One region of the Bacillus sp. EB V-12 genome, then DNA from elsewhere that is predicted to be linked to it. Evidence: riboswitches for the same ligand, from Rfam matches in the RefSeq annotation. Region 1 holds a riboswitch; the other holds the start of a gene.
The links. Region 1 has a riboswitch for FMN ahead of ACZDYH_RS10235 (ECF transporter S component). Riboswitches for the same ligand answer to the same signal wherever they lie in the genome.

Region 1 (5,378 bases):
GTTCATGATTTCATCTGACAAACCTTCTAATAATAATCTTCGTTGTTGTATAATTCCAACCTGTTCGAGATGATAACGAACGAAACGCCAATATTGCTCATTAAATCTTGCTGCATTATAACAAATTTCTTCTACATCTTCTATTGGTAATTCCTTCGTTTGAAACATTCTTTCTTGTAGTAAAGAAAATAAAAATTTTATTTGTGACTTACTTGGCAATTCATCCTCAATGATTGAAATTGGTAAATCATGATCCAACGGACTACATAATAAAATAGCTATACTCGGTTCGCCATCTCTTCCAGCTCTTCCGATTTCTTGTAAGTAAGAGGCTATATTAGTTGGATAATGAAAATGAATAATATATCGCGTATTCGCCTTATTTACCCCCATACCAAATGCACTTGTGCATATTACAAGTTGCAATTGATCGTTCATAAACTGCTGTTGAATTAACATACGCTCTTCATGTTCCATACCACCATGATAAAAAGCTACACCAGTAACACCTTTCCCTCTCAAGTATTCCGTTAACCTTTCTGTCCACGCTCTACTTGAGCAATATACAATCCCCGGCCCTTGTAAATACATCACCTGCTCTAAAAGCGCCTCTTTCTTTTCTTCTATCGTCTCTACAAATTGCACATCCATTGCAATATTAGGACGATCAATAGAGTATACATGTTCCGCGGCACCCTTTAAATTTAAACTATCTGCGATATCCTGCAGTACCCCTTTTGTCGCTGTGGCTGTCAATGCTAATACTGTAGGAGAACCAATATTTTCAATAACTACATTTAGTTTTTTATAGTCCGGTCTAAAATCATAACCCCATTGAGAAATACAATGAGCCTCATCAACAACAAATAATGAAATATGAATTTTCTTCAATTCCCTAATTAATAACTCCGACTGCAACATCTCTGGTGAAACAAAAATAAATTTATATGAAGATAATTTTTTCATCGCTTCTCTTTTTTCATTTAATGTCCGAAAACTATTAAATGCTATCACTCGGTTTTTCACAACATACTTTAATTGTGTCACTTGATCTTCCATTAAAGATAATAACGGTGATACAACAAGCACTGTTCCTTCTCGCATAAGCCCCGGAAACTGATAGCACATAGATTTCCCTCTTCCAGTCGGAAGCATTGCTATCACATCTTTTCCTTCTAATAAATCTGTAATTACTCCTTTTTGACCTGGACGAAATTCAGAATATCCAAACCACTTATATAAATATTCTTCAAGTTTCATTTACACCCTCCATCCGCGCTAATACAAGACGAACTTCAAAATAAGAGATATCTTCTCCAACCGCTTGTTTCAAAACACGTAACTTCCGCGTTTGCAATGCTTCAATTACTTTTATTACTTTGTCTATCTTTTCTTTTTCCATAAACATTTCAATAGAAAAATCTTTTTCTCGCAAAGCAATTTCAACAAAATGATCTTCTATCGTTGCAACCTTTAAATTCCGAATCGTCGCTATTTCTTCTAAAGAACGTCCTTGTCTCCAAAAATTATATGTTTTTTTCGTGGATAAACTAAATAATTCAGCTCTCTCATTTGGATAAGATATAATTTCAGCTAATAGCGGAAATTCATTTTCTTTATCACGAACTTCTTGTATAAAGAAATGTATTGTACCCCAAAATAAAAAATACACCCTGAATATATCTTGTTTCGTAATTTCTGCTAATTGTTGCAATGTACAACCAATGCGTTCATAACCCGTTAATCGATATGTTACAATCGTCGCTTCTATCGCATTACTCTTTTCTAAAAGATTATGTACTTCCGTCCATAGTTTTCTCGCCAACTCACTTCTCTTATATGGCCTTCCTGTTAGAAAACGTTTCACCCACATCATTATTTCTGTATCTTGCTGAATTGGAATAAACCTCGTATTATTCTGTTGTAAATTTGATATGGTTTGAATAATTAATGATAATCTTTTCCAAAATGTTTCACCTAATTCACCATAATGTAAACCATGCAAATGCGCCGGAAAAGCATAAACTTCCTCCCATTTATGTAACTGCATTTTACCCGTAGGTGTTAACACATATGTATTTTCATGTATTTCTTGAATAAAATCCGCTTGCAACAACTTTGCAACTTCACCATCATAGTCATTTCTATTTAATGATTTATATATTCCGAACAAAAAAGAAATTCGGAACATGTTTCCATCTTGTAAAGTTTGCGAAGAACGTTTGCCCTTTAGTAAATAATAAATAGAAGAAACGGTTCTTTCACCATTCAATTGTTTTAAACAATGCAACAAAGTATATTGTATTTGCATGACCGCTTCCACCTTCCAATCTTAACTTCATTCTTTTCAGTACAATTACACTATCTACTGTCGCTCATTAAACTTATCATATAAGAACTATATACTTGTATATATTCTATTGTATCAAACGAAATCATATTTACGTATTTTGAAAATCTTATGACATAATTCAAAAATAAGTTGACACTCTAATTGATAAGCATTATCATTATAATTTTATGTTGAAAAGTTTTACAAACCGTTTTACAATAAGGTTATAATTTTTATGGCGAGCTTTTCACATACATATTATCAGGAGGGAAAAAAGATGGCAAAATATACAATCGTTGATAAAGATACTTGTATTGCATGTGGTGCTTGTGGCGCTGCTGCACCAGACATTTATGACTATGATGATGAAGGTATTGCATTTGTAACATTAGATGATAACCAAGGTATCGTTGAAATTCCAGATGTATTAATTGAAGATATGATGGATGCATTCGAAGGCTGTCCAACTGACTCAATTAAAGTTGCTGACGAATCATTCGACGGAGACGCTTTAAAATTCGAATAGTCTTTTATTAACTTCAAAAAACGCCCCTCCTATTGATGAGGGGCGTTTTTTGTATCTAAATTTTATTTTCCTTAATAAAAAACCATTAGTAGTTTCACACTACTAATGGTTTTAGTATATATTATGCATTTTTCATTTTTGCAAACACCCATACTTTCAGGCGTGAGAATAATGCTACAAATACAATTGTTACAACAATCCCTTTAATTAAATTAAATGGTAAGATTGCCGTTACAACCGTTGTTTTTATAGCTTCGCTAGACATAGCTGGTGAATTTAAAAACCAAGTGTACGCCGGGAATATGATGATGTAGTTTAATACACTCATAATAAGTGCCATTGTAATTGTCCCTAGCATTAATCCTGTAGTTAAACTCTTCACAGTACGATACTTTCTAAATAAGAAAGCTGCTGGCCCAATAAATAAACATCCTGCAATAAAGTTTGCAATTTCTCCAACTGGTACTCCCGTTAGACTTCCTTGAATCCCGTAATGTAAAATGTTCTTTATCGCCTCTACAATCACTCCTGCTACTGGTCCAAAGATAATTGCCGCAATTAGAGCTGGTACATCACTAAAATCAATTTTCAAAAATGGCGGAAGCCCTGGGAACGGGAAATCCAACATCATTAGTAAATATGCAATACTACTTAGCATCGCTACACTCACCATCTGCACTACACTGTTTTTTTGTTTCATCTTTCTCTCTCCTTTTCCATCGATCATCTCATGGAAAGTGGAAAGGTTCTGCTATGCCTATTTTTTCATAGAACGAAAAAACCCTTTGTGTTTTACACAAAGGGAGAATTTAAGGCACATCAAACAGACGTTCAAATCCATATCTTTTTTGAACGCTTGAACCTCCATCTTCTCCCATCCAGACTATACTGTCGGCTTTGGAATCACACCAAATCCTGCCTTAACGGCTCGCGGGCTTAGAACAAAATCATAAATAGTTCATCACCGCCGGTCGGGATTTTCACCCTGCCCCGAAGATAGACCGATATTCTATTTTCCCCTTCATTATACAACAACCTCATAACATTGTGAACTAAAAAATTGTAACTTATTTAAAATTAGTTATTTATTTTTCGTAACAAAAAATAAATTGCGAGATATTTTACAATACAATCCATATTTTTTATTATTCGGCATTTCTCTTTTGAATTACCTAGTCATATATAATTAAAAGTGATAAGATATTGAATTGTTAAGATAAGAACATTTTCTGAGTTATGGAGGAAATGTCATGAAAAAAGACAAGAGACATTCTATTCGAGAAGCAATGAAAAAAAACTTAAGAAAAGAATACTTTTACTTAAAAAAAGAATTACTTTTCTACTGCCCAATTGATTTAGGCACATTCTCAAACGAGACATACTATGCTACTTTCGATGAAGATGGCATCAGTATTTATCAGTATGATAAAAAAACAGAAAGTAAATTAAAATTGTGTGAGCGTCATCCGTGGAAGAGTTGGAATAAAGTGAAGATTGATCACTATTTGACAACTTCTCAATTTATTTTTCAGGGTGAGCGAAATTGGATCTTATCTCTTTTTCAAAAAGGAAAAGAAGCTCAAAAAATTATTGAAGAGCATACATCTTTACAAACAGAAGTTGTTTCCCGCTCTTTCTTAAAAAAACTTCCTGGTTTTCGTTCTAATACACCACTGAATAAATACATCGGTAGTATTTGTTACACTGCACTTATTGCATTTTTATTAAAATGGATGATTCCATTTCAAGCACCACAAATCGCCCTGTATTCTATTTCGATTGGTTGTATGCTTCTTGGCCTACTTTGTTTGACAATCGGTTTAATTGAACCGACTATCGTACTGTTTCGAACAAAAGAGAAAACAAGAACAAAAGTTTTTTACTTATATAGCTATTTAGCTATTTCTGGATTTATATGTGTCTTTATTTTTTGGTAAAAGAAGCCGTCCCAAAATAAATTTTGGGACGGTTTTCTTTTAGATATAGATGCTCTGATTCACTCAATAGTTCTAGCAAAAGCGCCCATATAATTTCATTTACATTGAATCTTATTTAAGAAGAACATAAATTTGTTCAAAGTTTAATTTTTGAGGCGTTTCCTTTACTTAACATATAATTGTTGATTAGGATAAATTAGCTCTTGCTGCAATCCATTTTTTTCTTTAATTTCCTTAAGTGTCATACTAAATTTCCGTGCAATACTAACTAAAGTATCGCCTTTTTGTACGACATATAATGACGAAGAAACAACTTCATTTCTTTGTTCACTTAAAACAAGCAATGGGTTCATCGCATTCTTTTTCGCCATCGTCCATCTTCCTTGATGAAGTTCTAGATGTAAGTGCGCACCTCGCGATTCTCCCGTGTTCCCTACTTCTCCAATTTTTTCTCCTTTGGAAATATAATCTCCTTGATTCACATATCTCTTATTTAAATGTGCATATACAGCCTCATATTCTCCGTGTTTAATAAATACAACATTTCCATAACTACTTGAATAATAAGACCTCGTTACCTTAC
Region 2 (5,378 bases), on a different contig from region 1:
CAAAATAACACCTGCAATGTTATTTTGCTTCAGCATATGTATGTATCTATCTTTATTCTCTATATTACAAATAATGATTTGATAGCCTTCTTTATATGCTATTTCCTCAATACAATGTAGCAAAGTGATGTTTGATTGGTTACATAAATTATCTACAAGTAATGCAATTATCGTTGAATTCTCTTTAAATAGTGGCTTCGCTGCACTGTTTGGCCTATAACGTAATTCTTCAATTGCTTCCTTTACTTGTTTTACTGTGTCCTCATGAACGTATCCTTTTTCATTAATAACTCGTGAAACGGTTGCGACTGAAACACCTGCCAATTTTGCAACATCACGTATAGTTGCCACATCGTCACCCCTTAATATGGTAATAGATTACAATTTTACGGTAACCTAAATTACACTATCCGTCAAGATTAATAACTCACTTTTCTGAAAATTGTTACATCATTTCACTAAACGATACTCCAACTGAATTTCATGTAAAATTGGGATATTATCATATCCCATACGTGGAATTTCTTTCTTTATTTTTCGTGCCTCCTCTACCGCATTCACATATAAATTAGTCATTACAAAATTACGCTTTTGGTAAAATCGTAACGCATTCATATTATCATTTGTTGTAATAAGCCAAACCTGTCTGCACCGTTCTTCTTCTGCAACTTGTAATACACAATCCACAAGTTTCGTCCCTATTCCTTTTCTTTCTTCAAAGCTATCTAGCGATACAATTTCGCATATATTTCCGGTCACTTCATACGTTATAATTCCGATTATTCTGTCATCTGAGAGCGCAACAAATCCTGGCAACTCTTCTAACTGATGTCCCTTACCACGTGAAACCATCAATGAACTTCCCCAGTTCTCATACATGAACATTCGGATTGTTTCTTTCATCGCTGGCGTAATTTTTTGTATATGCAGCATTTCCTATTTCTCCCCTTTTATATCATTGTGATACAATATAAGTGTATCACATGTAACGGTATTTGGAGGATGAGGTAAAGTATGAAACGTTTTTTTGCAGCATTGTTTACTATACTAGGTGCAATAACTGCCCTTGGGATTTTCTTTACAAATAAAGTGATGTACTTAAAGAAAAAAACAGAGGAAGAAGTACTCGAAAGAGAAACGAAAAAACATTTTCGTATAGAGGATTTTGATGCTCTTCATAAAGAAGAAATTCATATCCCTTCACAATTCGGATACGACCTTCACGGATATTACATTCCTGCTGGTCATTCCACCAATAAGTTTATGGTTTTTTGCCACGGTGTAACTGTAAATAAAATAAACTCTGTAAAATATGCAAACTTATTCTTAAAAAGGGGATATAACGTCCTCATTTACGATCATCGTCGTCATGGTAAAACTGGCGGAAAAACAACAAGCTATGGATACTATGAAAAACATGATTTAAAATCCGTAGTTGACTGGCTAAAAAACCGTTTTGGCACCAATATTACACTTGGTATTCATGGTGAATCTATGGGAGCTGCAACACTTCTTCAATACGCAGGACTTGTAGAAGATGGTGCTGATTTCTATATTGCAGATTGTCCTTTCTCTGATTTTCACGGACAATTACAGCACCGTTTAAAGGTTGAATTCCATCTACCAAAATGGCCTTTATTACCTTTAGCAAACGCATTTTTAAAAGTTCGTGACGGTTATACAATTCGTGAAGTTTCACCAATCGACTGTATAAAAAACATTAACAATCCCGTTCTCTTTATTCATAGTAAAGATGACGACTATATTTTAGCTGATATGACAAAAGCGTTATATGAAGCGAAAGAAAATAATAAGCAGCTTTATATTGCAGAACACGGTGCACACGCTTGCTCTTATAACGAAAATAAAGAAGAGTACGAAGCAGCCGTCGATCAATTTTTAAACACATATGTGAAAGAAACAAAAAACAGGCTTGCATAAGCCTGTTTTTTATTGCGCTAAAACGTCTGTAACTTGTTCCATATTTTCAGAAATCCATTGCATTGCATCATCTAACGTTGGGAATTCTGTCGTTTGAAATGTTACTTCATCTTGAAGTAACCAAACATCCTTTGCCTCTTGCCCTACACCTGCAATGGACCAATGTAACAAACTATATGGATGATTATCATTCAAAAATGATGCCCACGTGCGCTCATTTGCAATGTTTCGTAATGTATGTAATTGTTTATCCATCTCTCGTCACCTTACTCTAGTCAGTTATGAAAACTATTATAACACTCTCTTCTTTCTCAAACAAAGTGCTCTTTTTATATTGTCAAGCACTTCCCTTGATTATATGATGAAATTAAGCGTTTGGGAAGGAGGGATAACGTTGGCAAAAGTACAAATTAAAGTAAATGATAATGGCTCTTTTCGCGTTACAGGGGACGTGGAATTAGTCGACTCACAAGGGAATGTATTCCCAGCAAAACCGGCATTTTCTTTATGCCGTTGTGGTTTATCAAAAAATATGCCTTATTGCGACGCTTCGCATAAAGGTAAATTCGAGTCTGTTGTTAGAGCACCAGAGGCAGAATAATTTTACATGTGACATGCACATTTTTTTGTGCATGTTTTTTCTTTTTAGCAACTCCGTTATATCCCTTCTCCTTACAACATTTCTAATACTTTTATTTCCATTCCAGCCTGCATATATTTTCACACAATTCTTCACATTCGAATATTTTTTACTAGCCTTTTATTTTTTTTGTGCTATAATTTGAGCAAACAGCATCCTTCGGGGTCGGGTGAAATTCCCAACCGGCGGTGATGAAGTGAAAACTTCTAAGTCCGTGACCCGTTTTCAACTCGAAAACGGTGGATCTAGTGAAACTCTAGGGCCGACAGTATAGTCTGGATGGGAGAAGGATATGTTTCTAGTTTTTTATATAGTGAATACACTTTTATTTCAGTATGCATATTTTTAAAGATTCATTTTGATTCTTTATATATGTTTAATTTTCTATACTTATTTTTTATACTGAAATAAAAAGAGACAACTAGCGTTTAAAAATTCGATATTTTGCTAGGTTTTTTCCTTATGCAGAAATATCAATTATCGTTAGGTTTCTTTCCTATGCTTTCGTATTCAAACTATATTTCTAGAAATCACGTCTCCCAAACCCCAAGGATATTAAATCCTTGGGGTTTTTTGATTTTTTTAGGAGAGGTGAAGAAAATGACAGATCAAGAATATATGAGGATTGCCCTGCAGTTAGCAGAAGGGACATCAGGACAAACAAGTCCAAATCCTATGGTTGGTGCTGTTGTTGTAAAAGATGGAAACATCGTTGGTATGGGGGCTCATTTACGAGCTGGTGAAGAACACGCAGAAGTTCATGCCCTTCAAATGGCTGGTCAGAACGCCAAAGACGCTACCGTTTATGTAACACTGGAACCGTGTAGCCACTTTGGAAAAACACCACCTTGTTGTGAATTGCTCATCGAAAAAGGAGTTAAGCGTGTTGTAATTGCTACTCTCGATTGTAATCCGCTCGTTTCTGGTAACGGAAAAAGAAGATTAGAGGAAGCTAGAATTGAAGTAACTACCGGTGTTCTTGAAGCAGAAGCAGTTTTATTAAATCGCTACTTTTTTCACTACATGAAAACGAAGCGCCCTTTTGTAACAATCAAAACAGCGATGAGCTTAGATGGAAAAACAGCAACTGTAACTGGTGAAAGTAAGTGGATTACAGGTGAAGAAGCACGTGCTGATGTTCACCAATATCGCCATACACATGATGCAATTCTTGTTGGAGTGAATACAGTTATAGCTGATAATCCTCATTTAACAACAAGAATTCCAAATGGTGGGAAACATCCTATTCGCGTTGTTTTAGATACCCATTTACGAACGCCACCATCTTCTCATGTTATAACAGATGGTTTAGCACCGACATGGATTATTGTCGGTAAGGATGTAAAGAAAGAGAAGATATCTTCTTATGAATCTAAAAATATAGCTATATTCCAAATGGAAACGAAGCATATAGAAATCGAGGACCTTCTTTCCTTTCTTGGAGAGAAACAAATTCTTTCTCTATTCGTTGAAGGTGGCCAATCGATTCATGCAAGTTTCTTAAAAACAAACAATTTTAATGAAATTGTAACCTATATAAGCCCGAAATTAATTGGTGGGAAAGATGCTCCTACTTTATTTGGAGGAAATGGTTTTTCAAAATTACAAGATGCGCTTTCCTTGAAAATTCAAGAGATGAAACAAATTGGTGATGATATAAAAATCGTTGCGAATGCCCGAAACGAGGTGACGAAATGTTTACAGGAATTGTAGAAGAATTAGGAACGATAGCAAACATGCAACAAAGCGGAGAAGCGATGAAATTAACGATTCATGCAAAGAAAATTTTATCAGATGTTCACTTAGGTGATAGTATCGCGGTTAACGGTATTTGCTTAACTGTAACAAACTTTACAACTACTTCATTTACAGTTGATGCAATGCCTGAAACGATGCAGTCGACATCACTTCGCATGCTTAAACCGCACTCTAAAGTAAATTTAGAGCGAGCAATGGCTGCAAACGGACGATTCGGTGGACATTTCGTTTCAGGACATATTGATGGAATCGGAACGATTTTAAATAAAAAACAACATTACAATGCCGTCTATTACAAAATAGCAATTTCTGATGACCTGCTGCGCTATTGTTTGCAGAAAGGGTCCATTGCTGTTGATGGAACGAGTTTAACGATATTTGATATAGACGAATCTTCCATAACGATTTCACTCATCCCGCACACAGTAAGCGAATCTGTCATTGGAGAAAAAAATGCCGGAGATATCGTAAACATTGAGTGTGACATGATTGGTAAATATATCGAACGCTTTATTACTAAACCTACAAAACGAGTAGGTTCAATGACCGAAAGCTTTTTACAAGAAAACGGATTTCTATAAGGGGGAAGCACAATGTTTCATCGTATTGAAGAAGCTCTAGAAGATTTAAAAAAAGGTAAAGTCGTTATCGTATGTGATGATGAAAACCGAGAAAATGAAGGCGATTTTATTGCTTTAGCAGAGTACATTACACCAGAAACAATTAATTTTATGATTACACATGGCCGTGGTCTCGTTTGTGTACCGATTACGGAAGGGTACGCAGAACGTCTACAATTAGAACCAATGGTATCTCATAATACAGATTCACATCATACTGCGTTTACAGTGAGCATTGACCATGTCTCTACAACAACAGGGATTAGCGCTCACGAACGTGCAACTACGATACAAGAATTGTTAAACCCCGCATCAAAAGGCGCTGATTTCAATCGACCTGGACATATCTTTCCATTAATTGCGAAAGAAGGCGGTGTCCTGCGTCGTGCAGGTCATACAGAAGCTGCTGTTGATTTAGC

Region 2: linked by a shared signal. The riboswitch ahead of ribD (bifunctional diaminohydroxyphosphoribosylaminopyrimidine deaminase/5-amino-6-(5-phosphoribosylamino)uracil reductase RibD) and the one ahead of ACZDYH_RS10235 (ECF transporter S component) in region 1 are both predicted to bind FMN.

What each region holds. Positions count from the first base shown of each region.
Region 1 is NZ_JBUXJL010000002.1:696,502-701,879, reverse strand. It holds gene recQ (ATP-dependent DNA helicase RecQ) at 1-1,260, opposite strand, end outside; gene ACZDYH_RS10245 (YpbB family protein) at 1,250-2,311, opposite strand; gene ACZDYH_RS10240 (ferredoxin) at 2,610-2,858, shown strand; gene ACZDYH_RS10235 (ECF transporter S component) at 2,980-3,558, opposite strand; FMN riboswitch at 3,721-3,860, opposite strand; gene ACZDYH_RS10230 (hypothetical protein) at 4,109-4,795, shown strand; gene ACZDYH_RS10225 (peptidoglycan DD-metalloendopeptidase family protein) at 4,960-5,378, opposite strand, start outside.
Region 2 is NZ_JBUXJL010000001.1:529,701-535,078, reverse strand. It holds gene ACZDYH_RS02870 (LacI family DNA-binding transcriptional regulator) at 1-351, opposite strand, end outside; gene ACZDYH_RS02865 (GNAT family N-acetyltransferase) at 451-933, opposite strand; gene ACZDYH_RS02860 (alpha/beta hydrolase) at 1,015-1,941, shown strand; gene ACZDYH_RS02855 (DUF2552 family protein) at 1,951-2,196, opposite strand; gene ACZDYH_RS02850 (CDGSH iron-sulfur domain-containing protein) at 2,336-2,542, shown strand; FMN riboswitch at 2,733-2,876, shown strand; gene ribD (bifunctional diaminohydroxyphosphoribosylaminopyrimidine deaminase/5-amino-6-(5-phosphoribosylamino)uracil reductase RibD) at 3,182-4,294, shown strand; gene ribE (riboflavin synthase subunit alpha) at 4,276-4,920, shown strand; gene ribBA (bifunctional 3,4-dihydroxy-2-butanone 4-phosphate synthase/GTP cyclohydrolase II) at 4,933-5,378, shown strand, end outside.